DNA from 3 places in the Erwinia wuhanensis genome. Region 3 is predicted to be linked to each of the others. Evidence: predicted binding sites of a transcription regulator. Region 3 holds the regulator's gene; each other region holds the start of a gene.

Region 1 (10,358 bases), on a different contig from region 3:
TGTTTCGTCGGCGTAATAGCAATGTCGAAACGGTATCCTGTTCACCTTAACCCGTGGTAATGCTTATGAGCTCCCTTAGCGAACTGGCCGACCAGGCTGAGTATATCGCCAGTAAAAACAACCAGTTGAAAGCGCACTGGCGTACCTATCAGAACGCGCTGACGCAGGCCGTAGCCCTTTCCAGTCACAACATTAATCATGAATTCACCTGCAGCAACGAGCGCGGCATCCATTTTGTCTTATTTAACCATTTTATTATCAGCATCCATTTGCAGGCTGACTTTTACAGTCAGCAAATCGTCTACAGCCTTAATATGGCGCAGCCAGGCGAGCCGGAAGATTTTCAGGCCTTTTCCCGGGCGACATTAACCGAAGACGGCCGTATTGATAACGCTGTTGATATTCACGACAGGCAGGCCGTGCTTGATCACTACCTGAATAAAATAGCCGCTATTTATCAGTGTATTTATGACGCTATTCATAGCAGCACCCCAATCCATCCGCAGTTGGAAAAGTTAATTAAAGCCTTTTAACAGGCCAGCCATTATCCCCTGGAATAGATCTGATGGCCTGCACAGGGGCAGTAATGACGACATAAATGACGAAATTCTGTTTTCAACGTCAATTTCGTCACTTTTGACGAAATCCCAAGGAGATTTCATGAGCCGCCCGACCGCCATGAATCATTATGTGATAGCCGATGCCAGACGCTGTATCGGTTGTAATACCTGTGTAGCCAGCTGCTCACAGGAACATCAGCGTTATGGTCTGCAGTCCGCGCCGCGCCTGGAGGTAATGCGCAACCTTCAGGATTCCGCGCCGGTCATGTGTCGCCAGTGCGAGGATGCGCCCTGCGCCAAAGTTTGTCCGGTTAACGCTATTACATTGCGGGATCGCGCTGTTCAGCTAAATGAGAATCTGTGCGTCAGCTGCAAGCTATGCGGCATCGCCTGCCCGTTTGGCGCCATCACTTTTTCCGGCAGCACGCCGGTAGCAACGCCCCGCGACTGCAATACGCCGAAAGCCTTGCCCGCCCCACTGCCGCCGCGTCCGCTCAGCCCTTTCCTTGATTGTGTGCCGGGCGTGCGGGCGGTGGCCGTGAAATGTGATTTGTGCAGTTTCAGCGAGGATGGCCCCGCCTGCATCAGAACCTGTCCGACCCAGGCCATCAAGCTGGTTACCGTCGATCTGTCCCTACACGCCAGTCAACGGAAGCGCATGAATGCGGCCAGCTCGCTCCCTGTCGATCTGTTTATCTCTGGCAAGGAGAACCCATCATGACCTCCCTTTTTTCGCCCGCGCCGCTGTTGACGTTTGCGCTGCTGCTCCTGCTGCTGAGCGGCGGCATCGGCTGGCTGCTCGCCGGGGCTGCCCGTGTCAGCGCGGCTGTTTTTAGCAGCGGCGGCCTGGTGGCTTCTCTGGCGACGATAGCGGCAGCGATGCAAATCCTGCCCGGTGACGCGCTGACCGTCGCCCTGCCGCCGTTCTCTTTTCAGGCAGGCTTCAGCCCGCTGAACGCGCTGCTGCTGCTGGCTATTTGGCTACCCGCGCTATTTTGCAACCTGTACGCCTGGGTCTGGCTGCGCAGCGTCGGTGGGCCTGTTCGCGCGCGGGCTGGCCTGCTGTGCCATTTGCTGATGGCGACGCTGACGACAGCCGTGCTGGCCGTCAACGCGGTGCAACTGATCCTGTCGATGGAGCTGGCCGCGCTCTGCGCCGGACTGCTGATTGTGCAGAATGACGACGTGAAAAGCCGTCGCGCCGGCTTAAATCAGTTTTTGTCCGCGCGGCTTGGCACGCTCTGCCTGGCGCTGGCTTTTGGCCTGCTTTATCACACCAGCGGCAGCCTGAACTTTGACGTGCTGCGGCACAGCGAGCTTTCTGCGGGCGTCAGGTCGACGGCCTTTCTGCTGTCGCTGACCGGCTTCGGGCTTTACGCCGGGATTATTCCTCTGCATGGCTGGGTGCCGCAGTCGCACACCAGCGCCCCCGCTCATGCCGCCGCGCTGTTCTCTTCGGCGTTAATGAAAGTCGGCATTTTAGGGGTAATCAAAGTCGGGCTGGATCTACTGGGCGCACCGCCGCTGTGGTGGGGCGTGCTGGTCATCCTGCTGGCGATGCTAACCGCCTTTATCGGTGGGCTTTACGCGCTAATGGAACATGATATCCGCCGCCTGCTGGCTTACCACACGCTGGAAAATGTCGGGATCGTTCTGCTGGGCGTGGGCGGCGCGATGATTGGCGTCACGCTGCGTTTGCCGCTGCTGGCAGCGCTGGCGCTGCTGGCCGGTCTGTTCCATCTCTTTAACCACGGCCTGTTTAAAACCACGCTGTTTTTAGGCGCGGGCGAAATAGAGAGGCAGACCGGAACGAAAGATATTGAGCGGCTCGGCGGGCTGGCGCGTCTGATGCCGTGGACGGCGGGCGCAATGCTGATTGCGCTGATGGCGATGGCCGCTCTGCCGCCGCTAAACGGCTTTGCCAGCGAATGGCTGCTTTACCAGTCTTTTTTCCAGCTTGGCAGCAGCCCGTTCTGGCTGACTCGCCTGCTCGGCCCGCTGCTTGCCGTCGGGCTGGCGCTGACTGGCGCGCTGGCGCTGATGTGTATCGCCAAAGTTTTTGGCGTTGCCTTTCTGGGCAGCCCACGCGGCGGCACCGCCGGGGCCAGGCCTGCTCCTCTGGCGGTCACGCTCAGCGTGGTTATCCCGGCGCTGCTGTGCGTGGTGTCTGGCGTCGCGTCTCCCTGGATCATTCCCCTGTTTTCCCTCGTTACCGCCGACGTGCTGCATATGACGCCGCCTGTCGTTACGCAGCATGGTGCCGTCTTCTCGGCTACGTCGGCGGTTTCCGCTCCGATGGTGGCGATTTTACTGCTGGCGATGCCGCTGCTGCCCTGGCTTATTGCCGTTGCGCTGCGCGGCAGCCGTCTGCCGAACCGGCAACGCGGCGATGCCTGGGCCTGTGGCTACGGTCATTCCGCCGGGATGGTGGTGACCGCCACCGGTTTCGCTCAGCCGCTGCGCGTGATGTTTGCGCCGCTGTATCGTCTGCGCCAGCGTCTGCTGCCTGCCGCTCTGGCGACGGCCCTGCATCAGGGCAGGCTGGCTGCGCTGTGCCGCCGCCTGGCGTTTATTGAACTGGCCGTGCTGCTGGTCGCGGCGCTGGCCTGAGGAACTGACGATGACTTTTCCCTTTGTTCTTACCGGTTCGCTGTGGCCGCTGGCGCTTATCCAGGCGGCAGGGCTGCTGGCCATCGCGCCGCTGTTTACCGGCATCAGCCGCGTGCTGCGCGCCCGTATGCATAATCGCCAGGGGCCTGGCGTACTCCAGGAGTATCGCGATATCGCCAAACTGTTACAGCGGCAGAGCGTGGCGCCGGCGGCTTCTGGCCCGGCTTTTCGCACTATGCCCTGGCTCCTCACCGGCATCTTGCTGGTCATTGCCAGCGCGCTGCCCGTGGTAACGCTTGCTTCGCCAGCGGCTGGCGCAGGCGATCTCATCACCCTTATTTATCTGTTCGCCCTGGCGCGCTTTGTCTTTGTTATCGCCGGGTTGGATACCGGCAGCCCTTTTACCGGCATCGGAGCCAGCCGGGAAGCCGTGCTGGGCGTGCTGGTCGAACCCATCCTGCTGCTGGGCCTGTGGATAGCCGCGCTGGTTGCCGGTTCGACCGCGCTTAGCGCCATTAGCGCGCAGGTGCTGCACTGGCCGCTTTCGTCCTCGCTGACCCTGCTGCTGGCCGGGCTGGCCTGCGCCTTCGCCACCTATATCGAAATGGGCAAGCTGCCGTTCGATATGGCCGAAGCCGAGCAGGAGCTGCAGGAAGGCCCGTTGACCGAATATTCCGGCGCGACGCTGGGCGTGCTGAAACTCGGCCTCAGCCTGAAGCAGCTGGTGGTGCTTCAGCTGTTTCTCGGCCTGTTTCTCCCCTTTGGCCTGGCGGCGGAGCCAACGCCGTTCGGCCTGCTGATCGCCACCGCGCTCTGTCTGGCAAAACTGCTGGTTGCCGTGCTGCTGGTGGCGCTCATTGAAAACAGCGTGGCGCGTTTGCGCTTTTTAAACACTTCCCGCACCACCTGGGCGGGATTCGGCCTGGCGTTTCTGGCGCTGGTTTCCTGGCTGATAGCGGGCTGACATTTTTCTTGTTCCGCCACGGCGGGAAGAGGTTTGGTAATGAGTGAAGTCACAACGGCATTAAATCAACATCCGGTCGGCCTGCACTACCTGGCGGCGCTGGAAAAACAGTTTCCTGCAGCGCTGCTCTACAGCGAATGGCAGACCGATACGCAGGCCACCGTCACCGTCAGGCTGAACGCGCTACCGGAGGTCGTGGAGTGGCTCTATTATCAGCAGGGCGGCTGGCTTTCCGTGCTGTTTGGCAATGATGAGCGCACGCTGTGCGGCAATTACGCGCTGTATTATGTGCTGTCAATGGAGCAAGGCGTAAAGTGCTGGATCACCGTGCGCACCGAAGTGGATCCCGTCTCGCTGGAGTTCCCGTCGGTCACGCCGCGCGTCCCGGCGGCCGTCTGGGGCGAGCGCGAAGTGCGGGATATGTATGGCCTGCGCCCGGTCGGCCTGCCGGATGAACGCCGCCTGGTGCTGCCGGATGACTGGCCAGACGATTTGTATCCTCTGCGTAAAGACGCGATGGATTACCGCCAACGCCCGGCCCCAACGACCGATAACGAAACCTATCCCTTTATCTCTGAAACAAAGGAAGCGAGCACGATTGTGCCAATCGGCCCGCTTCACGTCACTTCTGACGAACCCGGACACTTTCGCCTTTTCGTCGACGGCGAAGACATTATTGACGCCGACTACCGGCTGTTTTACGTGCATCGCGGCATGGAAAAACTGGCCGAAACCCGCATGGGCTACAACGAAGTCACCTTTCTTTCCGATCGCGTCTGCGGCATCTGTGGCTTTACCCACAGCGTGGCGTATACCACCTCGGTTGAAAACGCGATGGGCATTGTGGTGCCGGCGCGCGCCCAGACTATCCGTTCCATTTTGCTGGAGGTTGAACGTCTGCACAGCCATCTGCTGAATCTGGGCCTGGCCTGCCACTTCGTCGGCTTCGATTCCGGCTTTATGCAGTTTTTCCGCGTGCGCGAGCAGTCGATGAAAATGGCGGAAATCCTGACCGGCGCCCGTAAAACCTACGGGATGAACCTGATTGGCGGCCTGCGTCGCGACATTCTGAAAGAGGACATGATCCAGACTATCGCGCTGTCAGCAGGGATGCGCGGCGAGCTGAACGACCTGGTGGATATTCTGCTCAGTACGCCGAATACCGAACAACGCAGCGTCGGCGTCGGCCTGTTAGACCCGCAGATAGCGCGCGATTTCAGTAACGTCGGCCCGATGATACGCGGCAGCGGCCACCGCCGCGATATGCGGGCGGATCATCCCTATGCCGGCTATGCCAGCCTGCCGTTTACGCTTTACAGTGAAACCGGCAACGACGTCTATTCCCGCCTGAAGGTGCGCATCCACGAAGTGTTTAACTCGCTGAATATGATCGAGTTCGGCCTGCAAAATCTGCCGCAGGGGCCGCTGATGAGCGAAGGCTTTACCTATATTCCCCACCGTTTCGCGCTGGGCTTTGCCGAAGCGCCGCGCGGCGATGACGTGCACTGGAGCATGACCGGCGACAACCAGAAGCTGTTTCGCTGGCGCTGCCGCGCGGCGACCTACGCCAACTGGCCAACGCTGCGCTACATGCTGCGGGGCAATACCGTTTCGGACGCGCCGCTGATTATCGGCAGCCTTGACCCCTGCTATTCCTGCACCGACAGGATGACGGTGGTCGACGTACGTAAGAAAACCACCGTCGTCGTGCCTTACAAAGAGATCGAACGTTACGGCATTGAACGCAAAAACTCGCCGCTTTAGGGAGGGACAACATGTTAAAGCTGATTAAAAAAGTGCTGAAAACCGGTACCGCAACGGTGGCCTATCCGGCAAAACCGCTGGAGATGGCGGCCAACTTTCGCGGCAAACCTCAGTACAACGCGCAGCAGTGTATCGGCTGCGGTGCCTGCGCCAATGCCTGTCCGTCCAACGCGCTGACCATGACGCCGCCAGAAGAAGGCGAGGCGATCCGCTGGTCGCTGTTTTTGGGCCGCTGTATTTTCTGCGCGCGCTGCGAGGAAGTCTGCCCGACGGCCGCCATCAGGCTGTCGCAAGAATTTGAACTGGCGGTATGGCGTAAAGAGGATCTGTTTGAAACCGCTGATTTCCCGGTTTGCCGCTGCCGGGAATGCGGCCATCCCTATGCCGTGCAGAAAGAGATCGACTTCGCGCTTTCTCTGTTACAGGAAAGCGCAGCGCTGAGTGAACGGCAGATTGCTGAACGTCGCGAGCAGTATGAAACCTGTCCGTCCTGCAAGAAAAAGCATCAGCTGCCCGCATCCAGCCGGATAGATATTGGCCGCCATCTGACCCCCGAGGCACAGCTATGAGCCAGATCCTGCACGGGCCACGCGACGAAAACGGGTTGCCGGTGCCCGTTACGCTCGACGAGAGCATCGCCAGCCTGAAAAGCACGCTGTTGAACAACATTCGCCGTTCCGCCTACGTTTATCGGGTTGACTGCGGCGGCTGCAACGGCTGCGAAATAGAGATTTTTGCCGCCATTTCACCGCTGTTCGACGCCGAACGCTTTGGCATCAAGGTAGTTCCTTCCCCGCGTCATGCCGATATTCTGCTGTTTACCGGTGCCGTCACCCGCGCCATGCGCGTGCCTGCGCTGCGGGCCTGGGACGCGGCGCCAGACCCGAAAATCTGTATCTCTTATGGCGCCTGCGGCAACAGCGGCGGCATTTTTCACGACCTTTATTGCGTCTGGGGCGGCACGGACAAGATTGTGCCGGTGGATGTTTATATTCCCGGCTGCCCGCCCACGCCCGCCGCCACTATTTATGGTTTTGCCATGGCGCTTGGCCTGCTCGATCAAAAAATTAAAGGTCAGCAGCACCCTGAGGCGGCTGAACCGGCGGCGTTGCTGCACCCTACGCTGCCGCAGCCGCTGCGGGTATTGCTGGATCGCGAAGCGCGACGCATGGCCGGCTATCGCTATGGTCGCCAGATTGCCGATCGCTTTATGCAGGCGCTGGCCGCGCCCGGCGTGCAGTCCGTAGAACAGCGCGTGGCGGACTGGCTGGATGAGCAGGGCGATCTCCGCCTGGCGGAGATCGTGGGGCATTTACAGCAAATTTATCAGCAGGTTCTGCGCGGGGAGGTTCGCCTGTGAGCACCGAGGTTAACCAACAGCGTTACGCCCGGCATCAGCCGTCGGCCCGCGTCCTGCACGACAAAGTGGTGTTTTACGCTTTGGGCAGCAAATTCGTCGATGAAAAATGCGCGCAGCAGCGTAGCTCGAAGAAAGCCCAAGAGGTGGTTTACTACAGCCTGGCGATTGGTCACCACGTTGGCGTTATCGACTGTCTGCAACCGCAGCTCACCTGCCCGCTTCAAGGCTATCTGCAATGGATTGCCTGCCTGGCGGAAAACAGCGAAGCCCAGCGGAAAATGGCAGGCGTGCGCCGCTTTGGCGAAATCACTATCGACAGCAGTCACACCCATCTGCTGGCCCTGGCGCTGCGCGACGCCCGTGAGCGGATGAGTGCAGAGCAGCAAGCGTGGAGCGATCGCCTGATCGCCCTGCTCCAGCAAATTGAAAACGACCCCGCCATGTACCTGATGGTCAGGAGATACGATGCTTAATTCCTCTTCCCGCTACGCGCTGTTATGCGTGGGCAACAGCATGATGGGCGACGACGGCGCCGGGCCACGCCTGGCCGAACTTTGCGCCGCCGCCCCTTTGCCCGGCTGGACGGTGGTGGATGGCGGAGCCGCGCCGGAAAACGATATTGGCTACCTGCGCGAGCAGCGGCCCGATCGTTTGGTGATTGTGGACGCCACCGACATGGGGCTGGCTCCCGGCGAAATGCGCCTTATCGACGAAAGCGATATCGCCGAAATGTTCGTGATGACCACCCACACGCTGCCGCTCAGCTTTTTAATTCAGCAGCTACGGGAAGCTATTCCGCAGATTACCTTTGTCGGCATCCAGCCCGATGTGGTGGCTTTTTACTATCCCCTTAGCCCAGCGGTCGAGCGGGCGGTTGGCGAGCTTTATCAGCGGCTTCCTCTGCTGGAGACGGGCCTGGGCATCGCGCCTTTTCGCCCACGGCCGACATGACATAAGTGTCGGGAAAATGACGATACGGCCGACAGACCACAGTCACCCCCTACGAACCCTTATTAACCCATTGAAAATAAATAAGAAAAAATAAACCCTCTGGCTGGAACGCTTTATGCATTACCTCCGCCATAAGGCCGGGATCCGTCGGCCGCTTATTTAATGGAATCAGGAGATTCAGATGAACCGGTTCATCATTGCCGATCCCCAAAAATGTATCGGCTGCCGTACCTGTGAAATCGCCTGCGTGATGGCTCACAGCTTGTCGCAGGATATCTCGCAGCTCAATACCACCACCTTCACGCCGCGTTTGCATGTGATCAAAAGCGTCAACCTCAGTACGCCGGTGCTGTGCCGCCAGTGTGAAGATGCCCCCTGCGCCAACGTCTGTCCGAACGGCGCAATCGTGCGCAGCGGCGACGCAATCCAGGTTATGCAGGAGCACTGCATTGGCTGCAAAACCTGCGTCGTCGCCTGCCCTTATGGCGCGATGGAGGTCGTGGTCAAACCCCTTTTTCGTCAGAACGCGGCGGCGATGACCGCCGTCGCAGATAAAGCCGAAGCGCATAAATGCGATCTGTGTCAGGGCCGTGCAGAAGGCCCAGCCTGTCAGGAAGTCTGTCCGACCAAGGCCTTGCTGACCGTTGACCGCGATCGGCTCAAGGAAATGAACGTAGAAAAACGCCGCCGTGCGGCGCTTGCCAGCACTTCCGGCCTGCTGTTTTAACCCCGGAAAGAGGAAAAATAAGATGAAAAAAGTCACCACCGTCTGTCCTTACTGTGGGGCCGGATGCAAGCTGAACCTGGTCGTGGAAAACAATAAAATTCTTCGTGCCGAAGCCGCCGATGGCGTAACCAATCAGGGCGAGCTGTGCCTGAAAGGCTACTATGGCTGGGATTTTCTCAACGACACTAAACTGCTGACGCCGCGCCTGACGCAGCCGATGATCCGCCGCCAGAAGGGCGGAAAATTCGAAGTAGTCAGCTGGGATGAAGCTATCCGCTATACCGCTAAGCGCCTGAAAGAAATCAAAGAGAAGCACGGCCCGCGCGCGATTATGCATACCGGCTCTTCTCGCGGTACCGGCAACGAAACCAACTATGTCATGCAGAAGTTTGCCCGCGCGGTGATCGGCACCAATAATGTCGACTGCTGCGCCCGCGTTTGTCATGGCCCGTCGGTGGCCGGTTTACAGGCCACGCTCGGCAACGGCGCGATGAGCAATTCCATCAACGATATTGAAAATTCCAAATGCCTGCTGGTGATCGGCTATAACTGTGCGGATTCCCACCCTATCGTGGCTCGCCGCGTAATAAAAGCCAAAGAAAAAGGCGCGCAGATCATTGTCTGCGATCCCCGCCGCATCGAAACCGCCCGTATCGCCGACCAGCATCTGCAAATCAAAAACGGCTGCAATATGGCGCTGGTTAACGCCTTTGCCTACGTGCTGATCGAAGAAGATCTCTACGATCGTGACTACGTGGCGAAATATACGGAAGGATTTGACGAGTACCGTCGCCAGCTGGCCGACTATTCGCCGGAGGCGGTTGCCGAACAGACCGGCGTGTCCGCTCAGCAAATCCGTCAGGCTATGCGTACCTTTGCTGCTGCGCCCTCCGCGACCATTATGTGGGGAATGGGCGTGACGCAGTTTGGTCAGGCTGTCGACGTGGTGAAAGGCCTCGCTGGCCTGCCGCTGCTGACCGGCAATCTGGGCCGGCCTGGCGTCGGCGTCGGCCCGGTACGCGGGCAAAACAACGTGCAGGGCGCCTGCGATATGGGCGTGCTGCCGAATGAGTTCCCCGGCTATCAGTCGGTGACCGATCCGCAGGTTCGGGCAAAATTTGCCGCAGCCTGGGGTATTGACGCCGAGCGGATGGATGCGGAAATCGGCCATCGCATTACCGAAATCCCGCATCTGGCGCTGGAAGGGCAAGTCAAAGCCTACTACATCATGGGTGAAGATCCGCTGCAGACCGAAGCCGATTTAAGCCTGGTGCGCAAGGGGTTTGAGGCGCTGGATTTTGTGGTGGTGCAGGATATCTTTATGACCAAAACCGCCGAGCAGGCTGACGTCATTTTACCCGCCACCTCCTGGGGCGAACACGGCGGCGTATTCTCCTGTGCCGATCGCGGCTTTCAGCGCTT
Region 2 (10,358 bases), on a different contig from region 3:
TAAATTCAATCGCCTGCTCAAGCGTCATCTTGATAGCCGGCACCAGCGTGGTCGCTTCGTCAGTACCGGAAGCACGCATGTTGGTCAGCTTCTTACCGGTCAGACAGTTCACGGTCAGGTCGTTAGAACGGCTATGAATACCGATAATCTGGCCTTCATAAACTTCTGCGCCGTGACCCAGGAACAGCTTACCGCGATCCTGCAGGCTGAACAGGGCGAAAGCTACCGCTTTACCCTGGCCGTTAGAGATCAGCACGCCGTTCTGGCGCTGGCCCACTTCGCCCGGACGAATATCGTCGTAGTGGCTGAAGGTGGAGTACAGCAGGCCGGTACCGGAAGTCATAGTCATGAATTCGTTACGGAAGCCGATCAGGCCACGGCTTGGGATCACGTAGTCAAGACGTACGCGGCCTTTGCCATCCGGATCCATGTTTTTCATGTCCGCTTTACGTTCGCCCATCGCCTGCATCACAGAGCCCTGATGCTGCTCTTCGATATCCAGGGTGACGTTCTCGAACGGCTCCTGCTTACGACCGTCAATTTCGCGGAAGATAACTTTTGGACGGGATACCGCCAGCTCAAAGCCTTCACGACGCATGTTTTCGATCAGTACGGACAGGTGCAGTTCACCACGGCCGGAAACGCGGAATGCATCGGCGTCTTCGGTCTCTTCCACGCGCAGCGCAACGTTGTGCACCAGCTCTTTACGCAGACGATCCAGGATCTGACGAGAAGTAACGAACTTACCTTCTTTACCGCAGAACGGCGAGGTGTTGACGTTAAAGAACATGGTAACGGTTGGCTCATCAACGCTCAGCGCCGGCAGCGCTTCCACATTCTGTGGGTCACAGATGGTGTCGGAGATGTTCAGCTCGCCCAGACCGGTGATAGCGATGATATCGCCCGCTTCCGCTTCGGTCGCGTCGATACGCTCCAGACCCAGGTGAGTCAGCACCTTGCCGACTTTACCGTTACGGGTTTTGCCTTCGCTATCGACGATGGTGACCTGCTGGTTCGGCTTCACTTTGCCGCGCTTGATGCGGCCGATGCCGATAACGCCAACATAGTTGTTGTAGTCCAGCTGCGAGATCTGCATCTGGAACGGCGCTTCCATTTCTACCTGTGGAGGAGAAACGTGCTGCACGATGGCTTCATACAGCGGGGTCATGTCTTCTGCCATGTCGCTGTGGTCAAGACCAGCAATACCGTTCAGAGCAGAAGCGTAGATAACCGGGAAGTCGAGCTGTTCGTCGGTCGCGTCCAGGTTAACGAACAGGTCAAAGACCTGATCCACAACCCAGTCAGGACGTGCGCCAGGGCGGTCAACCTTGTTGATGACCACGATCGGCTTCAGACCATTAGCAAACGCTTTTTTGGTCACGAAGCGGGTTTGCGGCATAGGGCCATCCATTGCATCCACAACCAGCAGCACCGAGTCGACCATAGACATCACACGCTCTACCTCGCCGCCGAAGTCGGCGTGTCCCGGGGTATCCACGATGTTGATACGGTAGTCGTTCCATTTAATGGCGGTGTTTTTTGCGAGGATGGTAATCCCACGCTCTTTCTCCAAATCGTTGGAGTCCATTACGCGTTCGGTCGCTTCGGTGCGGGCGTCAAAGGTCCCGGACTGCTGCAGCAACTTATCAACCAGGGTAGTTTTACCATGGTCAACGTGGGCAATAATGGCGATGTTACGCAAATTTTCGATCACAGCTTTGCCTCAGGCATTAGAAATAGCGCGCTATTGTACACGGATTAATCGAAGAGCTGAACAGGATCACAGTTTTCAATTAAAGATAACTTTCGGGATTGCTTTCGGGGCCGTTTCCGGTGCAAAAAACACCCTTTATCAGAAAAATGCACTATTATTGTGCACTGACCGCACGCAAAAGCACCATAATGGTGCGCGACTTCCATCATGGTGCAGCTCCCGTTTCACGAGAGGGCGCATCATAGCGCTTTTTTCATCAATTAAGAAAGTTGGCATAGTTTTCGCTTTAATTATAACAAGCGAAAGAGGCCAGTTTCCACAACGGTTGCTAAGCAGTCAGAGAACATAATTATCGGTCGGCTGGGCGAGATAAGCAAAGCGCACCGCGAAAGTTCTCTAACCGACGACCATGACAAATCCAGGAGAGTTAAGTATGTCCGCTGAACACGTTCTGTCGATGATGAACGAGCATGAAGTCAAATTTGTTGACCTGCGCTTCACTGACACCAAAGGTAAAGAGCAGCACGTTACCATTCCTGCTCACCAGGTTAACGCTGACTTCTTCGAAGAAGGCAAAATGTTTGACGGCTCCTCCATCGGCGGCTGGAAAGGCATTAACGAATCCGACATGGTGCTGATGCCGGACGCGACCACCGCGGTCCTGGATCCTTTCTTTGAAGACTCTACGCTTATCATTCGTTGTGACATCCTTGAGCCAGGCACCATGCAGGGCTACGATCGCGACCCACGTTCTATCGCCAAGCGCGCCGAAGATTTCCTGCGTTCTTCCGGCATTGCGGACACCGTGCTGTTTGGCCCGGAGCCAGAATTCTTCCTGTTTGACGATGTGCGTTTCGGCGCGACCACCTCTGGCTCTCACGTGGCTATCGATGATATCGAAGCGGCATGGAACACCGGCAAAGAATATGAAGGCGGCAACAAAGGCCACCGTCCGGGCCTGAAAGGCGGCTATTTCCCGGTGCCACCGGTCGACTCTTCACAGGACATCCGTTCTGCTATGTGTCTGACCATGGAGCAGATGGGTCTGGTTGTTGAAGCTCATCACCACGAAGTGGCGACCGCAGGTCAGAACGAAGTGGCCACCCGCTTCAACACCATGACCAAAAAAGCCGACGAAATTCAGATCTACAAATATGTCGTGCACAATGTGGCGCACGCTTTCGGCAAAACCGCGACCTTTATGCCAAAACCAATTTTTGGCGATAACGGTTCCGGTATGCACTGCCATATGTCCCTGTCCAAAGGCGGCACCAACCTGTTCGCTGGCGACAAATACGGCGGGCTGTCTGAAATGGCCCTGTTCTACATCGGCGGTGTGATCAAGCACGCTAAAGCGATCAACGCGCTGTCTAACCCGACTACCAACTCCTACAAGCGTCTGGTTCCGGGTTACGAAGCGCCGGTTATGCTGGCCTACTCTGCCCGTAACCGTTCCGCCTCTATCCGTATTCCAGTGGTTGCCAGCCCGAAAGCGCGCCGTATTGAAGCCCGCTTCCCGGATCCAGCCGCTAACCCATATCTGTGCTTCGCCGCGCTGCTGATGGCTGGCCTGGACGGCATCATCAACAGGATCCATCCTGGCGACGCGATGGACAAAAACCTGTACGACCTGCCGCCGGAAGAAGAAGCTGAAATTCCAAAAGTAGCCGGCTCGCTGGAAGAGGCGCTGAACGCGCTGAACGAAGACCGTGAGTTCCTGACTCGTGGCGGCGTGTTCACCGACGACACCATCGATGCGTACATCGACCTGCGCAAGGCTGAAATGGATCGCGTTCGCATGACGCCGCACCCGGTTGAGTTCGAACTGTACTACAGCGTCTGATTTCTGACTCCGGCGACTCGTCGCGTTAAAGCGGCTACGGCAGGCTCAGTGATTCGGGTGAACACGGGCCGCAGCGTAACGAACGCCGGAGATAGTGTTGCCGTGGAAATTTTCAGCCCATCTCCGGATGGGCTTTTTTCGCCGTGAGCGCCACGCGCAGAGAGACGAATTTCAGGTTCCATGACTATAATGCACTAAAATGGTGCAGGAGAACGCTGTTATGGCAACAGGCACGCAGCCCGATGCCGGGCAGATCCTCAACTCGCTGATTAACAGCATACTGCTGGTCGACAGCGAACTGGTGGTGCATTACGCCAATCCCGCCGCTCAGCAACTGCTGGCGCAAAGCTCCCGCAAGCTCTTTGGCACGCCGCTGCCGGATTTGATGGGCTATTTTTCCCTGAACATCGGGGTGATGCGCGAGAGTCTGAATGCCGGTCAGGGGTTTACCGACAGCGAGGTTACGCTGGTCGTCGACAGTCGCGCGCATATTATGTCTTTAACGGCGCAGCTGCTGCCGGACGGGCTAATCCTGCTGGAAATGGCGCCGATGGACAATCAGCGTCGCCTCAGTCAGGAACAGCTTCAGCATGCTCAACAGGTCGCCGCACGGGATTTAGTTCGCGGGCTGGCGCATGAAATTAAAAATCCGTTAGGGGGATTACGCGGCGCGGCGCAGCTGTTGGCAAAAGCCCTGCCTGACCCGGCCTTAACGGAATATACCAAAGTCATTATCGAACAGGCCGATCGCCTGCGTAACCTGGTGGATCGCCTGCTTGGCCCGCAGCAGCCGGGCATGCACGTTACGCAAAGCATCCATCAGGTCGCCGAGCGCGTGGTTAACCTGGTCTCAATGGAGCTGCCCGATAACGTTACGCTGATCAGAGATTACGACCCCAGCCTGCCGGAGCTGCCGCATGACCCGGATCAAATCGAACAGGTGCTGCTAAACGTGGTGCGTAACGCGCTACAGGCGCTGGGAGAAAAAGGCGGTGCCATTACGCTGCGCACCCGCACCGCATTTCAGCTAACGCTGCACGGCGTCCGCTATCGCCTGGTGGCCCGTATCGATATTGAAGATAACGGCCCCGGCATTCCGGCTCAGCTACAGGACACGCTGTTTTACCCGATGGTGAGCGGCCGCGAAGGCGGCACCGGTTTAGGCCTGTCGATCGCCCGCAGCCTGATCGATCAGCATTCGGGAAAAATAGAATTTAACAGTTGGCCTGGCCACACCGAATTTTCCGTTTATTTGCCTATTCGCCAGTGAGGTTTCTATGCAACGAGGGATAGTCTGGATCGTCGATGACGATAGCTCCATCCGCTGGGTGCTTGAACGCGCGCTTACTGGAGCCGGTTTAAACTGCGCCACGTTTGACAGCGCGAGCGAGGTGCTGGACGCGCTTGCCACCAAAACTCCGGACGTTTTGCTTTCCGATATTCGTATGCCCGGCATGGACGGACTGGCGTTACTGAAACAAATTAAGCAACGTCATCCGATGCTGCCGGTAATTATTATGACCGCACACTCCGATCTGGATGCGGCCGTCAGCGCCTATCAGCAAGGCGCATTCGATTACCTGCCAAAACCCTTTGATATCGATGAAGCCGTGGCGTTAGTGGAACGCGCGATCAGCCACTATCAGGAGCAGCAGCAGCCGCGCAACCAGCCGGTCAGCGGCCCGACTACCGATATCATCGGCGAAGCGCCGGCGATGCAGGACGTGTTTCGTATTATCGGCCGCCTCTCGCGTTCTTCAATCAGCGTATTGATCAACGGCGAGTCGGGCACGGGCAAAGAGCTGGTGGCGCACGCGCTGCATCGCCACAGCCCGCGCGCGAAGGCGCCTTTTATCGCGCTGAACATGGCGGCTATCCCGAAAGATCTGATTGAGTCGGAGCTTTTCGGCCATGAGAAAGGCGCATTTACGGGCGCTAATCAAATCCGTCAGGGACGTTTCGAACAGGCCGACGGCGGCACGCTGTTTCTGGATGAAATTGGCGATATGCCGCTGGACGTGCAGACTCGCTTATTGCGCGTGCTGGCCGACGGCCAGTTTTATCGCGTCGGCGGCTATGCGCCGGTCAAAGTCGACGTCAGGATCATCGCCGCCACGCACCAGAACCTGGAGCTGCGGGTACAGGAAGGTAAATTCCGCGAGGATCTGTTTCACCGCCTGAACGTTATCCGCGTGCATCTGCCGCCGCTGCGGGAGCGTCGTGAGGATATCCCTCGTCTGGCGCGCTATTTCCTTCAGGTCGCGGCACGCGAGCTGGGCGTCGAGGCAAAAATTCTGCATCCCGAAACCGAAACGGCGCTGACCCGCCTGCACTGGTCAGGCAACGTGCGCCAGCTGGAAAATACCTGCCGCTGGCTGACGGTGATGGCCGCCGGCCAGGAAGTGCTGATCCAGGATTTGCCGCCGGAGCTGTTTGAAACCGCCACGCCGGACAATCCCGTGCAGTCACTGCCCGACAGCTGGGCGACGCTGCTGGCGCAGTGGGCCGATCGCGCGCTGCGTTCCGGTCATCAAAACTTGTTATCGGAAGCACAGCCAGAGATGGAGCGCACGCTGCTGACTACCGCGCTGCGTCATACACAAGGCCACAAGCAGGAAGCGGCGCGACTGTTGGGATGGGGGCGAAACACGCTGACCCGCAAGCTGAAAGAGCTGGGTATGGAGTAAAGCAGAAGAAGCATAAAAAAACGTCGATTCGCGCATTTTTTATGCTTTTGCGACTTTACACATCGGTATCAGTCAGTATCATTCTGAACCGTTATCGGGGAGGAAGATAATGCTGGAATCGTTAATTCATGTGGTGACGCACTACGCGCAGACGGGTGCCGCGCATCTGCCGCAAACGGCTATGGCCGCCGTGCTGTGCGCAGCGATGCTGAAATTTCCAGGCTGAGGCGCCAAAAATTTCAGCACTAAAAAGCCGGGAACGTTTTTGTTTCCGGCTTTTTTATGCTCGCCTCTTTTCAGATCACCCGCGAGAACTGCTGTAGGCGCGTTTGCTGGCGTAGATAGCGGTCAAAGCACATGCAGATATTCCTGACCAGCAGGCGCCCCTTAGAAGTGACCTGAAGGCCTTTCTCGCTGCGCTCCACCAGCCCGTCTGCAATCAGCGGCTCAAGCAGCGCCAGATCCTCCGCAAAATAGTCGGTAAAGGTGACGCCGTGCGAGGTAAAAGCGGCGAAATCCAGCGAGAAATTACACATCAGCGTTTTAATCACCTCGCGGCGCAGGATATCGTCGCCCGACAGCTCTACGCCGCGCCAGAGCGCCGTACCCTGCTTAGCCACGGCGTCATACCACTCTTTTAGCCCTTTCTGGTTTTGCGCATAGCCGCCGCCGATCATACTGATGGCGGAGACGCCCAGGCCCAGCAGATCGTTGTCTCCCTGCGTGGTATACCCCTGGAAGTTGCGATGCAGCTTGCCTTCCCGCTGGGCAACGGCCAGCTCGTCCTCCGGTCTGGCAAAGTGGTCCATACCGATAAACTGGTAGCCGGAGGCCATCAGCGCGGCAATGGACTGTTGCAGGATGGTCAGTTTCTGTTGGGGATCGGGCAGATCGGCCTCTTTAATTTTCCGCTGCGCGGCAAAGTGCGCGGGCATATGCGCATAATTGAAGACGCTAAGCCTGTCGGGGTTCAGCGCAATGACCTTTTGCAGGGTAAAGGCAAAGCTTTCCGGCGTCTGCTTCGGTAAGCCATAAATCAAATCGAGATTAACAGAGCTGAAGCCCACCCGCTTTGCCCGCTCGATAAGCGCGACGATAGTCTGCTCGTCCTGTACGCGGTTAACCTTTTCCTGCACCTCTTTATTGAAATCCTGCACGCCCATGCTTAGCCGGGTAAAACCTGCGGCAAAGAGATGATCGATCACGTCCGCTTCAATTTCTCGCGGATCGATTTCAATGGAAAGCTCCGCCTCGTCGCTGAAGGCAAAGTGCTGACGCAGCAGCGCCATCAGTGTGGAAATCTGCGCTTTACTGAGAAAAGTAGGCGTGCCGCCGCCCCAGTGCATCTGTGTCACGGTTCGGTTGCGGAAAAGCGCGGCGCGACTGGCGATTTCTACGGCTAAAGCTTCCAGATAGTCGTCAGCTTTATGCTGATGACGGGTAACGACTTTATTACAGCCGCAGAAGTAACAAAGGCGATGGCAGAAAGGAATATGAATATAAAGCGACAGCGGGCGATGGGGAGTACGCTGGCTGGCACGGATAAAATCGGCTTCGCGGTAAGCCTCGCTGAACTCCAGCGCGGTAGGATAAGAAGTGTAACGGGGACCCGAGATATTATATTTTTGCAGCAGGACGGGATCCCACTCAATTGTCTGCGTCACGATATTCTCTCCTGCATTGGCGTGTTGACCGTCGCGGAGGCGCTGTCGGCAGGACGGTCGGTCTGCGTAGCCGGGCTTTCAGCCGGGACAGACGCCGTAGTTTACCCAACATCCAGAGCAGGCAGCAGAACAGAATCAGCAGGTAAATTGATCCAGGCCAAATCATTGGCAGAGATACCTTATGCAGAAACGGCGCCCGTTGGCGCCGTCCTTTAAGTAAGTCCGAAAAGCATCGCCGGGATTAATTACCGCCTTTAAGCAGGCGATACATATCCTCTTCAGCTTCTTCATCTTCGACTTCGTCATCCAGCGCGATCCCCAGCTGTTCCATCAGCGTGTCGATGCGATCCAGCGTCTGGTCAAGCCACGCCTGCTCTTCTGCCTTCAGGGTGTCGCCATTTTCCAGCCGATCCAGCAGTGCATCCAGCCGTTCGTCGTTTTCGAGCTTCGCCAGCTCTTCTTCCGGCGTCAGACGGGGTTTCTTCTCTTCGGCTTTTTTCACCGGTTTAGCTTTTTTCGCGGGCTGCGCGGCAGCAGCGCCCAGCGCTACCGGCGTTTTACTGCCAATACGTGGATCTTTCTCTTTAGCGCTTTCGCCGTTTTTCTTTGTCGCCGCTACGGGGTTAGCGCGACTGCCGGAGGCGTGGCCGCGATGTTTCTTATCGCGTTTACGATCGCGCGCTTCCGTGTTGATTTCATCGCGCGTTTTACGCTTCGCTTTTGCCGCCGGTTTTTTCTGCGAATCGCGTACAGGTTGCTTCATGGTTTCTGCTCTCAGACTGTTTATCTTCAGTATAGAATTGCGGCGGAATCTAGCAGAAAGCAGACAAAGAAAAAAGGCGCCAGGTCACCCTGTCGCCTTTTTTCGCACCTTCCGCAGAAGGACTGACTAAGTCAGCATCCTTTTTGGCATCCAACTTCCCGGTTTTCCCTTGCCATGCCGTCCTCCGTGGACGCAGTCCTTTCCCTTCAGATGAGCCGTTCCCCGACACTTTCCTTCCCTGCTCAGTACCTTCCTGGCATCCCCCTGAGCGCTTCATCCTGAAGTGAGCCGTCCTGGCTCTGACAACAAATGTAGACTATATGGAGAAACTCACAAGGTAAGTTACGAAAAAATTTATTAATGTTTGGCCTTAAAATAATAAGATATTGATTTTAAATAACTTAATTTTTAAAAGCTGGAAAGAAAAGGTAAAGTTCTGGCAAAAAGTATAGCCAATCTCTTACAAAGCCACCGCCGCGCCGCGTGCGACTGGGCGCTTTTAATCCATACAGGGTATACTCTGCGCAATTGTTCTTATTATCTGGAGTTTCTAACTTGTCTGGCTGGAATTATAACCTTACCCACTTTGTCACCAGCGCGCCCGACATCCGCCACCTTCCAGCCGATATCGGTATTGAAGTGGCGTTTGCAGGACGCTCTAATGCCGGCAAATCCAGCGCGTTGAATACGCTAACTAATCAGAAGAGCCTGGCCCGTACCAGTAAGACGCCCGGCCGCACCCAGCTGATTAACCTGTTTCAGGTCACCGAAGGCTATCGCCTGGTGGATTTGCCTGGCTATGGCTATGCCGAAGTGCCGGAAGAGATGAAGTTAAAATGGCAGCGTTCGCTGGCAGAATATCTTCAGATGCGTCAGTGTCTGAAAGGGCTGGTTGTGCTGATGGATATCCGTCATCCGCTGAAGGATCTGGATCGGCAGATGATTGAATGGGCGGTACAGAGCGGCATTCAGGTGCTGGTGCTGCTGACCAAGGCGGACAAGCTGGCTTCCGGCGCGCGTAAAGCGCAGTTAAATCTGGTACGCGAAGCCGCTAAAGGGTTCGTCGGCGATGTACAGGTTGAAGCTTTCTCTTCGCTTAAGAAATTGGGCGTCGATAAATTGCGCCTGAAACTGGACAGCTGGTTCAGTGAAATTCCACCAGCGACGGAAGAAACGTTACCAGAAGCCTGATATCCGGCTGAACGACGCCCAATAAAAAACGCCCCAGTCATAACGACTGGGGCGGCTAATATTCAGCCAAATCCGGTTACGTGAAGTAAACGGTTTGAAAGATAGAACATCTTACCTCTGTACCCTACATCTTCAACTCTACATGATTTTTTCAGGCCTCAAAAGGATTTTTTACCGCCCCGTTTCACAAAATTCCCTTTTTTATCGAATACACTTCACAGAAAAATAGTTTTCAGGTAGCGAAGGCGCAAAAAAAATGTTTGAGCGATAACAGGTTAACGCTGACGTTATGCGCGGTGTTATCGCTTATAAGCGCTCATTAATTGACAGGCTAAAGCGCTTTCCGGCATCACATTGATAAAGCCGGGCCTTAGCCCGGCCTCAGCTTAATGCGCTTCGTCCCAGTTATGCCCTACGCCCACATCGACACGCAGCGGCACGTCCAGCTGCATACTGTTTTCCATCAGCTCGCGGATTTTCACCGTTGCCGCTTCGA
Region 3 (10,358 bases):
AATGGGTATCAAAGGCCCAAAAAAAATGACCCCGACCGAGGCCGGGGTGCGCGAATACTGCGCCAACACCAGGGAAACTTGAGGCCTACGCTGTTCTTAAAGTAAGAGTATCGAAGCGCAGGCGCGGTATTGGGTAAAACGCTCAGGAACTACCTTAGCAAAACTCCCATCACATGTTACAAGATTCATTAAAATGTGTGATGTGGAGCAGCGTTTCCAGACAGAAAACATTAATTTGATGATACAGTCAAGCACGGAATGAATTTATTCGCGATCTTGCGCAAAAATTGTACAATTGTGCCAGTTTTTGTCCGGTTTTGATTGACGTATTCAGGTAACCGGTTCCATTGATCGCTAGCAGTGATGCTAAAAGAATTTCACCTCGCCTGGCAAATATTTAACTCCATGTAAAACATGTTCTTTTTGTGAGATTGGTGTCTCTCTTGTGAAACCGCACGGTACAACAAAATGGAAAGTGATATTGGAAGGAATTAACGATTGATAAACATGTTTTTATCGTAATCCTTTTAACTTAAGGCGCAATTTTCGCTCACCAACCGAAAAGCATAACCTGGGCCCACAGCCATTCTGAGGGGCCTTTAAGATAAAATTAGCAAAAGCTAACTCACGCAATTTATAAGGTTCATGAATGAATTGGCTGGCATTGCGCGGACGGACCGCGTTGATTGTTTCTTCATCGCTACAGGTTCGTTTACGGCATGGAACCGATTCCTAATGCGCGGAAGTGATTGAAGCACTTAATACATTTACAAAGTGCTTCAAGTTGTAAGCGCATGCAAACGTTTACATTAAGTCAAATGCGTTGCGCCCCGCATCGCTTTTTTACATTGTACGAACGGGTTCCTGTTACAGGAATTCATAAGATCATTATGGATAAATGTTAATGAAGCAGCGCAAAAAAACCAGCGGACAGCGGCTAAAAACCTGGGCGTTACGAGTGACGATCGGCCTGGCCGGGATCGCGATCGCCGGGATCCTACTTTTTTCTTTTTTGCCCGTCCCTTTCTCTGCCGTGATGGCAGAAAGGCAGATTGGCGCCTGGCTGAGCGGCGATTTCCGTTATGTCGCGCATTCAGACTGGGTAGAGATGAAAAATATCTCTCCCTGGATGCCGCTGGCGGTTATCGCCTCAGAGGATCAAAAATTTCCCGACCACTGGGGATTTGACGTACAGGCGATCCAGTCGGTGCTGGATGGTGAAGAGACCCGCATGCGCGGCGCTTCTACGCTATCGCAGCAGACCGCAAAGAACGTTTTTTTATGGGACGGGCGCAGCTGGATACGTAAGGGACTGGAAGCGGGCCTGACGGTTGCGATCGAAACCGTGTGGACAAAACGGCGCATTTTGACGGTCTATCTGAACGTAGCGGAGTTCGGCGAGGGCGTATTTGGCGTGGAAGCGGCATCGCAACGCTATTTTCATAAGCCCGCCAGTCGCCTGACAATGGCGGAAGCGGCATTGCTGGCGGCCGTGTTGCCGAACCCGATCCGTTTTCGCGCCGACGCGCCGTCGGCCTATGTGCGCCAGCGGCAGCAGTGGATCTTACGCCAGATGCGCCAGCTGGGCGGAGAAGGTTTTCTGAACGCGCATAAGCTACGCTGACAGAAAGGTAGCCTGAAAGAAATAACCATGCTCAGGGGCGCATAAGTGTGTGCAGAGCATCACGAGCAAGGACAGCGCTCAGGGGAGTAATAAGCCATGCCAAGAGGAAAAGGTACGCTGTGGAGAAAGCACCGTGCTTAGAGGTGCATAAGTGTGTGCAGAGCATCACGAGCAAGGACAGCGCTCAGGGGCGTAATAAGCGCCGCCGAGAGGAACGGTACGCTTGAGGGTCAAGAACCGCGCTCTGGGGCGCTGAGCGCGTCTGAGCGGCTGATTAATCCTCGTCGAAGCCAGCGTTAAAGAGTTCGATCACCGCCGCCAGCGCTTTTTCTTCTTCCGGCCCGCTGGCTTCAATCTCAATCTGTCCGCCTTTCGCCGAATCCAGCATCAGCAGTGCAATAACGCTGCTGGCTTCCGCTTCCGTGCCGCTCTCGTTGCGCAGCAGCACCTCGGCATCAAAGCTTTGCACCAGTTCAAACAGCTTCATCGCCGGTCTGGCGTGCATACCCAGCTTGTTTTTGATCTCAACCACTTGTTTGACGGTCATGATTTGCGCTTTTCCAGAGTACGATGACGGGACTGCACGTTCTTGCCGCGCGAGCGGAAATAGTCAGCAAGCTGTTCGGCAATATAAACCGAGCGATGCTTGCCGCCGGTACAGCCAATCGCCACGGTAAGATAGCTGCGGTTGTTGGTTTCCAGCATCGGTAGCCAGAGTTCAAGATAGCTGCGCGTCTGATAGATAAAATTGTGCACTTCGGTATGACGATCCAGGAAAGCGGCCACCGGACGATCCAGCCCCGTCATCGGCCGCAGTTTCGGATCCCAGTGCGGGTTCGGCAGAAAGCGGACGTCGAACACGTAATCGGCATCGATCGGAATACCGTGCTTGAAGCCGAAGGATTCAAACACCATCGTCAGTTCACGTTCCCGCTTGCCTAACAGGCGCGTGCGCAGCATTTCGGCCAGCTCGTGCACCGACATCTCCGAGGTATCGACGATCAGATCCGCACGCGAGCGCAGCGGCTCCAGCAGATCGCTCTCTTCATCGATGGCGCTTTCCAGCGAAAGATTTTTACTGGAAAGCGGATGCAGGCGTCGGGTATCGCTGTAGCGCCGGATCAGCGTATTGCGATCGGCATCCAGGAACAGCAGCTGCGGCGAAAAGCTGTCGGGCAGGCCGGTCAGCGCTTTCTCAAAGATTTCCGGCGACTCTGGCATATTGCGCACGTCGATACTGACGGCCGCCGAGATGTTACGATCCGCCAGTGACCTGGCCAGCTCCGGCAGCAGCACCACGGGCAGATTATCCACGCAGTAGAAGCCCATATCCTCCAGCGCCCTCAACGCGACGGACTTACCGGAACCAGAACGCCCGCTGACGATCATCAGCACCATGACTTATTCTCCTGATTTGAAGCCTTTCCAAAGGGACGGGGAACTTCCCTGTGCATACGCTCGGGCCGACAGACCGGCCCACTAAAGGCTTAAGAGGCGGCTTGTGGTTCCTCTGCCATGATAGCAAACAGCTCTTCATCGCTTTGCGCAGCGCGCAGTCGGCGGCAGACCGTTTTATCGGCCAGACGTTTTGCGACCAGCGAGAGCGTGTGCAGATGCGTTTTACACTGATCGGCAGGCACCAGCAGGGCGAAAAGCAGATCGACCGGTTGATTATCGATAGCGTCGAAGGCTACCGGCTGATCGAGACGGATAAACACGCCTACCGCGCGCAGCGTATCTTCCACCAGCTTGCCGTGTGGGATCGCGATGCCGTTACCTATGCCGGTACTGCCCATACGTTCACGCGTCAGGATCGCTTCAAAGATCGTCTGATGCGGCAGATTAAGCTGTTTGGCCGCCAGCTCGCTGATAATCTCCAGCGCCCGCTTTTTGCTCTGGCAGTGCACGCCGTTGCGGGTACAGGAAAGGCTCAGGACCGAGCTCAGTTCCAGTGTCAGGTCATTGTTCATCATAGGTTCACTTAGGTATTCACTTCCGCCTGGCAAAACGGCGCTGCCCGATCGTTCGGCAGGCCATCAGTCGAATGCATTATGCCCGTTGATTAACGGCCCGCCTTCTGCAATCAGAAGACGAGCCGGTTAGTTTACACCACATTCTTATCAGATAAGGGTGGCGAAAAAATAATCAATGCTGCAAGGGTAATTAATGCTGCTTCAGCTTGTCTTTATGTTTATTCAGCTGGCGTGTCAGCTTGTCAATCAGGCCGTCAATCGCCGCATACATATCTTTTTCTTCCGAGGTGGCGTGCAACTCACCACCGCTGACGTGCAGCGTCGCATCGGCGACCTGCGTCACCTTTTCCACCTTCAGCACAATATAAACCTGCCCGATACGGTCAGTGTATTGCTCCAGCTTGGCGAATTTAGCCACCACGAATTCACGTAAAGGCTCGGTAATTTCAACATTCTGCCCGGTAATATTGAGTTGCATAAGCTCTTCCTTATCTGTTCGTTCAGACCAGCTGCTTGCGCTGATTTGAGGGCGGGATGGATAAAGACTCTCGGTACTTCGCGACGGTGCGGCGGGCCACGATGATCCCCTGGTCGGAGAGCAGGGTGGTCAGCTTGCTGTCGCTAAGAGGCTTGGCGGGATTCTCCGCCGAGATCAATTTCTTCACCAGCGCGCGAATGGCCGTGGAAGAGGCTTCGCCGCCGCTTTCGGTGTTCACGTGACTGGAGAAGAAATATTTCAGTTCAAAAATACCGCGTGGGCTGTGCAGGTATTTTTGCGTGGTAACGCGTGAAATCGTCGATTCGTGCATCTCTACGGCGGAGGCGATATCCGCCAGCACCATAGGACGCATAAATTCTTCACCCTGCTCGAAGAAAGCCTGCTGCTGGTCGACGATGCAGCGCGTGACCTTCAGTAGCGTATCGTTGCGGCTCTCCAGACTTTTTATCAGCCAGCGGGCTTCCTGCAAATTGCTGCGAATAAACTGGCTGTCGCTGTCGCTGCGAGAGCTGCCGCCCAGCGAAGCATAGTGCTGGTTAATCTTCAGGCGCGGCACGCTGTCGGCATTCAGTTCCACCACCCAGCGGGCGCCGATTTTACGCACCAGCACGTCCGGGATGACATATTCCGGTTCGCTGGTATTAATCGACTGACCGGGACGCGGGTCAAGTGACTGGATCAGCTGCATGGCGTTTTTCAGCACGTCCTCTTTCAGCCGCGTGACGCGCATCAGGCTGCGGAAGTCGTGGTTAGCCAGCAGATCCAGATGGTCGCTGACAATAAGCCTGGCCTCTTTCAGCCAGGGCGTGTCATCCACGAACTGCGACAGCTGCACCAGCAGGCAGTCGCGCAGATCGCGTGCGCAGACGCCGATCGGATCGAACCGCTGAACGCGCTTCAGTACCGCTTCGACTTCTTCCGCAGAAAGCTCTTCGTTGCCGATACTCTCCTGGATCTCCTGAAGAGAAACGGTCAGATAGCCGGTCGGATCCACGGCGTCGACAATGGCGGTGGCGATGGCGCGATCGGTATCGGTAAAAGGCGTCAGCTCTACCTGCCACATCAGGTAGTCCTGCAACGACTGGGTGGTTTCGCCCTGATAAACAGGCAGCTCGTCGTCGTGGTAGTCGGTGCCGGTGCCCGACGGCGTGCCGGCGGTGTAGATTTCGTCCCAGGTGGCGTCGAGCGGCAGCTCTTCCGGCATATCTTTTTGTTCCAGCGCCTCGCGGGTATCCAGCGCCTCTTTTTCCTGATATTCGCGGCTGTCGACTTCTTCGTGAAGATCGGTTTGTTCAAGCAGCGGGTTGCTTTCCAGCGCCAGCTGAATTTCCTGCTGGAGTTCAAGCGTAGAGAGTTGCAGCAGACGTATCGCCTGCTGCAGTTGTGGCGTCATGGCAAGCTGTTGGCTAAGCCTGAGCTGCAAACCTTGCTTCATATTCAGGATACTTATTCCTTAAAAATCTTGACCGGTCTGAACACCTTATCAGAGTCTGAACTCTTCGCCCAAATAGACGCGCTTAACTTGTTCATCCTGGAGGATTTGCTCAGGCGAGCCGTGAGCGATCAGGTGTCCCTGACTGACGATATAGGCTCGTTCGCAGACGGCCAGCGTTTCACGGACGTTGTGATCGGTGATAAGCACGCCCAGGCCGCTGTCGCGCAGGTGTTCGATAATCTTTTTGATATCGATAACCGAAATCGGATCGACGCCTGCGAAAGGCTCATCCAGCAGGATGAATTTAGGGTTCGCCGCCAGCGCGCGGGCGATCTCTACGCGACGGCGTTCACCGCCGGAAAGCGCCTGACCCATGCTGTCGCGCAGGTGCGCGATATGGAACTCTTCCATCAGCTCGTTGGCGCGATCGGTTCGCTGTTCCGCCGTTAAATCTTCACGGATTTGCAGCACCGCCATCAGGTTGTCGTACACGCTCAGGCGGCGGAAAATAGAGGCTTCCTGCGGCAGATAGCCGATGCCCCGACGCGCGCGCGCGTGCAGCGGCAGAATACTGATATCTTCATCGTCGATAACGATGCGGCCCGCGTCGCGCGGCACAATGCCCACCACCATATAAAACGTGGTGGTCTTACCGGCGCCGTTCGGGCCCAGCAGGCCGACGATCTCACCGGATTTTACCTCCAGGCTGACATCTTCCACCACGCGTCGGCCTTTGTAGGCCTTCGCCAGATTTTGCGCAATTAAAGTCGCCATGGCTTAGTTACTCTTCTTGGGGGAGGAGGCGTTTTTATCCTGCAGCTGCGAAGGCACCAGCACGGTAGTGACGCGCTTGCCGGTATTGCCATAGGCCTGCATTTTCTGCTCTTTCACCAGATAGGTGATGCGATCGCCTTTGACGTTGCTGTCCAGCTGCTCCAGATAAGCGCTGCCCGTCAGCTCGACGAAGTCCTTCGCCAGCTCGTAGTGCATTTTCTGCGCATGGCCTTTAACGGGCTTGCCGTTGTCCTGCATCTGATAAAACGTCGCCAGATTGCCCCAGGCATCCACGATGGTTTTGTTGCTGTCGCCGTTCGGACGCGTGACCACAACCTTATCCGCGGTGATTTTGATCGAGCCTTGGGTCACGATGACGTTGCCGGTAAAGGTCGCCACGTTGCCCTGCATATCCAGCGCCTGATTTTCGGAGTCCACGTTGACCGGCTTATCCGAATCGCCCGTCAGGGCAAGAGCGGGCAGGCTGGCAGTCAGCAGCAGGCCGAGCGTCAAAAACTTAAGGTTGGTTCGCATTCTGAATTTCATAGGAGGTTTTGACCTTTTCAATCAACTCGGCGGTTTTCTTCCGTAAATTGCCACGCATCTTCATGCCGCTAGAGCTGAAGCTGTTGCCGTATAAGGTTACCCGATCTTCTGAGGTAACGTCCTGCGTGACAAGGTTCACTACGGCGTTATCGGTTTTAATTCGTTGTAGCTGGGCGTCCTGGGCCAGACTGTTGACCTCGACGTGGCCGTAAAGATAGAGCATACGGTCATTGGTTAGTTTGGCCTTGTCTGCCCGTACCGACCAGGTGGGCACTTTGTTTTCGTCATAGGTGGTCATGACCGGATTATCGAACCAGCTTACCGCGTCGGCGGAAAAGTAGGTTACTTTCTCGGACACCAGCTTGTAGCTCAGTCCACCTTCCGGGTTATACACCACCGTATTGGACGACTGGCTCGTATAGGTCGGCTCCAGCGCGTTGCTGGCCGCGGGCGCAGGCTTATCCGTATCGGCCAGGTTCCAGCCAATCAGCACGATCGCTACCAGCGCCAGCAGGAGCGTAATCCAACGCCTTGTTTTACTCATACAGACTGCCCTTTGGCCTTATCAAACTTATCCTGCGCGATTAGGATCAGATCGCAAATTTCACGTACGGCGCCGCGTCCGCCCGCGAGGCGGGTAACGTAGTCGGCACGAGGAAGCAGCACGGGATGCGCATCGGCTACGGTCACGCTCAGGCCGACTTCCGCCATTACCGGCCAGTCAATCAGGTCATCGCCAATGTAGGCGACCTGCTCCGGCATCAGCGACAGTTTATCCAGAAGTTCGCGGAAGGCCAAAAGCTTATCCGACTGGCCCTGGTAAAGATGCGTAATGCCCAGCGTGGCGCAGCGATCTTCCAGCAGCTTTGCCTTGCGACCGGTGATAATAGCGACTTCCACGTCCGAGGTCAGCAGGCAGCGAATGCCGTAGCCGTCCCGCACGTTGAAGGCTTTTAGCTCCTCGCCGTTATTGCCCTGGTAAATCACACCGTCGGACATCACGCCATCTACGTCACAAATCAACAGCTTAATTTCACGCGCGCGGGCCATCACGGTCTCGCTCACGTCGCCATAACAGGTACTTATCCAGCTTGCGCCAGCCATTTTTTATTCCTTGTTAAACCACGCCGGCACGCAGCATGTCGTGCATATGCACTACGCCAAGCAGCCGATCGCCGTCGGCTACCATTAAAACGGTAATATTACGGCTCTGCATCAGATTCAGGGCATCGACCGCCAGCGTATGGGGCCGCACTCGTACGCCGCCCGAGGTCATAACGCTGGCGATACTGGCATGTTGAATATCAATGCCCATATCAAAGACGCGTCGCAGATCGCCATCGGTGAAAATCCCTTCGATCTTCATCAAATCGTCACAGATTACCGTCATACCTAAATTCTTACGGGTGATTTCCAGCAGGGCGTCACGCAGCGAGGCGTCACGGCCGACGCGAGGAATTTCATCGCCGCTATGCATAATATCGTCAACGGTCAGCAGCAGCTTGCGGCCCAGTGCGCCACCCGGATGGGAGAGGGCGAAATCCTCAGCCGTAAAGCCGCGCGCCTTCAGCAGCGCTACCGCCAGCGCGTCGCCCATCACCAGCGTTGCCGTGGTGCTGGTGGTCGGCGCCAGCCCCAGCGGACAGGCTTCCTGCGGTACTTTAACACAGAGATGGATATCTGCCGCGCGGCCCATCGCGCTGTCGGGACGGCCGGTCATACAGATAAGCGAGACGCGCAGCCGCTTCAGCACCGGGATCAGCGCCAGGATCTCGGAGGATTCGCCGGAGTTGGAAATGGCGATAACAATATCGCCCGAGCTGACCATGCCAAGATCGCCGTGGCTGGCCTCTGCCGGATGCACGAAAAACGCCGGGGTGCCGGTGCTGGCGAAGGTGGCCGCCATCTTTTTGCCGATGTGGCCCGATTTCCCCATGCCCATCACCACCACTTTGCCGTGGCAGTTGTAAATTTGCTTACAGGCTTCGGTAAAGTCTTCGTTAATGTACCGATCGAGCTGTTCCAGTCCCTGACGTTCAATCGTCAGAACATCTTTCCCCGCCTGCTGAAAATCAAAGTCGGGCCGTAGAGTAACAGGTGACATAGGTTCTAATCCTTTTACCAAAAGGTGGCCGAAGGAAGCCAGTAGAGTAACGCGACCCAGGCAACAAAGCCTGTCAGCAGCAGCGCGCCCGCCACTCTGCCGATACAGCGGCTACGGCGCAGGCAGATAAGCGTAAACAGCGCGCTGACGCCCAGCATGATCCAGTAGTCGCGGGCAAAAGCATGCATATCCACCGCGCCCGGATGCAGCAGCGCCGGAATGCCAAGTACAATGGCAATATTGTAGATGTTAGAGCCGATCAGATTGCCGATGGCGATATCATCTTCGCCTTTCAGCGCGCCGGCAATCACCGTAGCCAGCTCCGGCAGGCTGGTGCCGACAGCGATCACCGTCAGGCCGATCACCAGTTGGCTGACGCCAAAAAAATTGGCGATAACCGTTGCGTTGTCGATAACCATACGGGTCGACATCGGTAAAATAATCAGCGCCACGCCCAGCCAGAGAAACGCCACCGTGTTGCCTGTATCGTCACGCGGCAGTTCGGCAAGCTGTTCGCGCGTCAGCGAATCCGTATCGCCACGCTCCGCTTTGCGGGCAATGTTGATAATAAACAACAGGTAGCCTGCCGCAAAGGCAATCAGGATCAGGCCGTCATTGCGGCTTAGCATATTATCAAACAGCAGCAGGCCGCTGATTAATGTAATCAGCAGCATCAACGGCAGCTCGCGCGCCAGCAGCCTGGAATACAGCCTTAAGGGATGCAGCAGCGCCGCGCCGCCGAGGATCAGCAGAATATTGGTGATATTGGAGCCGACCGCCGTGCCAACCGCTAAATCCATCTGGCCGTGCAGGGAAGCGGAGAAAGAGACGATCAGTTCAGGCAGCGAGGTGCCTATGCTGACCACGGTCATGCCGATAATCAGCGGAGGAACGCCAATTGCGCGGCACAGGATAGCCGCGCTGAACACCAGACGATCTGCACCATATACCAGCAGGACCAGGCCGATAATCAATAGTGCGGTAGCTACAAGCATGAAATGTCCTTTGATCGGGTATAATCGTCGGCTTGCCTTGCACGACGAGCAAAACGGGCCGGTAAAATGGCCGCGAACGCGCTGATTTTGACGGTCTGAAAGCAAAAAGTAAAACTTATGCCAACTTTCGCTACGTCAGACGGATAAGTTTCTGTAAAAGTGTCCAGTTCCGCTGGTTATACGTTACCATCGGTAGAGGATGAAATGCCTGGAAAAGAGGATAAGAGGTCACAATGAGCCAGACGGAGACGAATTTGGTGGACGTTCGGGGCGTCAGCTTCGCTCGCGGCGATCGCCCGGTTTTCGATAACATCTCGCTTACGGTGCCGAAAGGGAAAGTCACAGCCATTATGGGCCCTTCAGGCATTGGTAAAACCACGCTGCTGCGTCTGATCGGCGGTCAGCTGC

The links. Region 3 encodes sigma-54, which starts transcription at its own class of promoters, with help from an activator protein. Its sites were predicted from a motif close to GTTGGCACANNTTTCGCTNT; they were not measured.
Region 1: hydN (electron transport protein HydN) is a predicted target of sigma-54. The motif match lies at 8,312-8,331, and genes of this name have one in related genera.
Region 2: glnA (glutamate--ammonia ligase) is a predicted target of sigma-54. The motif match lies at 1,983-2,002, and genes of this name have one in related genera.

What each region holds. Positions count from the first base shown of each region.
Region 1 is NZ_JAUJUH010000007.1:113,734-124,091, forward strand. Features, by position in the region: gene QZH36_RS16700 (formate hydrogenlyase regulator HycA) at 66-533, shown strand; gene QZH36_RS16705 (4Fe-4S dicluster domain-containing protein) at 679-1,281, shown strand; gene QZH36_RS16710 (proton-conducting transporter transmembrane domain-containing protein) at 1,278-3,170, shown strand; gene QZH36_RS16715 (respiratory chain complex I subunit 1 family protein) at 3,181-4,134, shown strand; gene QZH36_RS16720 (hydrogenase large subunit) at 4,174-5,898, shown strand; gene QZH36_RS16725 (formate hydrogenlyase complex iron-sulfur subunit) at 5,910-6,467, shown strand; gene QZH36_RS16730 (NADH-quinone oxidoreductase subunit B family protein) at 6,464-7,258, shown strand; gene QZH36_RS16735 (formate hydrogenlyase maturation HycH family protein) at 7,312-7,731, shown strand; gene hycI (hydrogenase maturation peptidase HycI) at 7,724-8,209, shown strand; gene hydN (electron transport protein HydN) at 8,391-8,936, shown strand; gene fdhF (formate dehydrogenase subunit alpha) at 8,959-10,358, shown strand, end outside.
Region 2 is NZ_JAUJUH010000010.1:110,491-120,848, forward strand. Features, by position in the region: gene typA (ribosome-dependent GTPase TypA) at 1-1,714, opposite strand, end outside; gene glnA (glutamate--ammonia ligase) at 2,148-3,557, shown strand; gene glnL (nitrogen regulation protein NR(II)) at 3,778-4,827, shown strand; gene glnG (nitrogen regulation protein NR(I)) at 4,835-6,244, shown strand; gene QZH36_RS20450 (YshB family small membrane protein) at 6,354-6,470, shown strand; gene hemN (oxygen-independent coproporphyrinogen III oxidase) at 6,541-7,911, opposite strand; gene yihI (Der GTPase-activating protein YihI) at 8,150-8,671, opposite strand; gene yihA (ribosome biogenesis GTP-binding protein YihA/YsxC) at 9,227-9,862, shown strand; gene spfP (small protein SpfP) at 9,925-9,972, opposite strand; gene polA (DNA polymerase I) at 10,249-10,358, opposite strand, start outside.
Region 3 is NZ_JAUJUH010000003.1:58,448-68,805, forward strand. Features, by position in the region: gene arcB (aerobic respiration two-component sensor histidine kinase ArcB) at 1-29, shown strand, start outside; gene mtgA (monofunctional biosynthetic peptidoglycan transglycosylase) at 905-1,624, shown strand; gene npr (PTS phosphocarrier protein NPr) at 1,899-2,171, opposite strand; gene rapZ (RNase adapter RapZ) at 2,168-3,022, opposite strand; gene ptsN (PTS IIA-like nitrogen regulatory protein PtsN) at 3,112-3,594, opposite strand; gene hpf (ribosome hibernation promoting factor) at 3,788-4,075, opposite strand; gene rpoN (RNA polymerase factor sigma-54) at 4,098-5,531, opposite strand; gene lptB (LPS export ABC transporter ATP-binding protein) at 5,580-6,305, opposite strand; gene lptA (lipopolysaccharide ABC transporter substrate-binding protein LptA) at 6,309-6,851, opposite strand; gene lptC (LPS export ABC transporter periplasmic protein LptC) at 6,823-7,395, opposite strand; gene kdsC (3-deoxy-manno-octulosonate-8-phosphatase KdsC) at 7,392-7,955, opposite strand; gene kdsD (arabinose-5-phosphate isomerase KdsD) at 7,969-8,955, opposite strand; gene QZH36_RS08080 (calcium/sodium antiporter) at 8,970-9,950, opposite strand; gene mlaF (phospholipid ABC transporter ATP-binding protein MlaF) at 10,184-10,358, shown strand, end outside.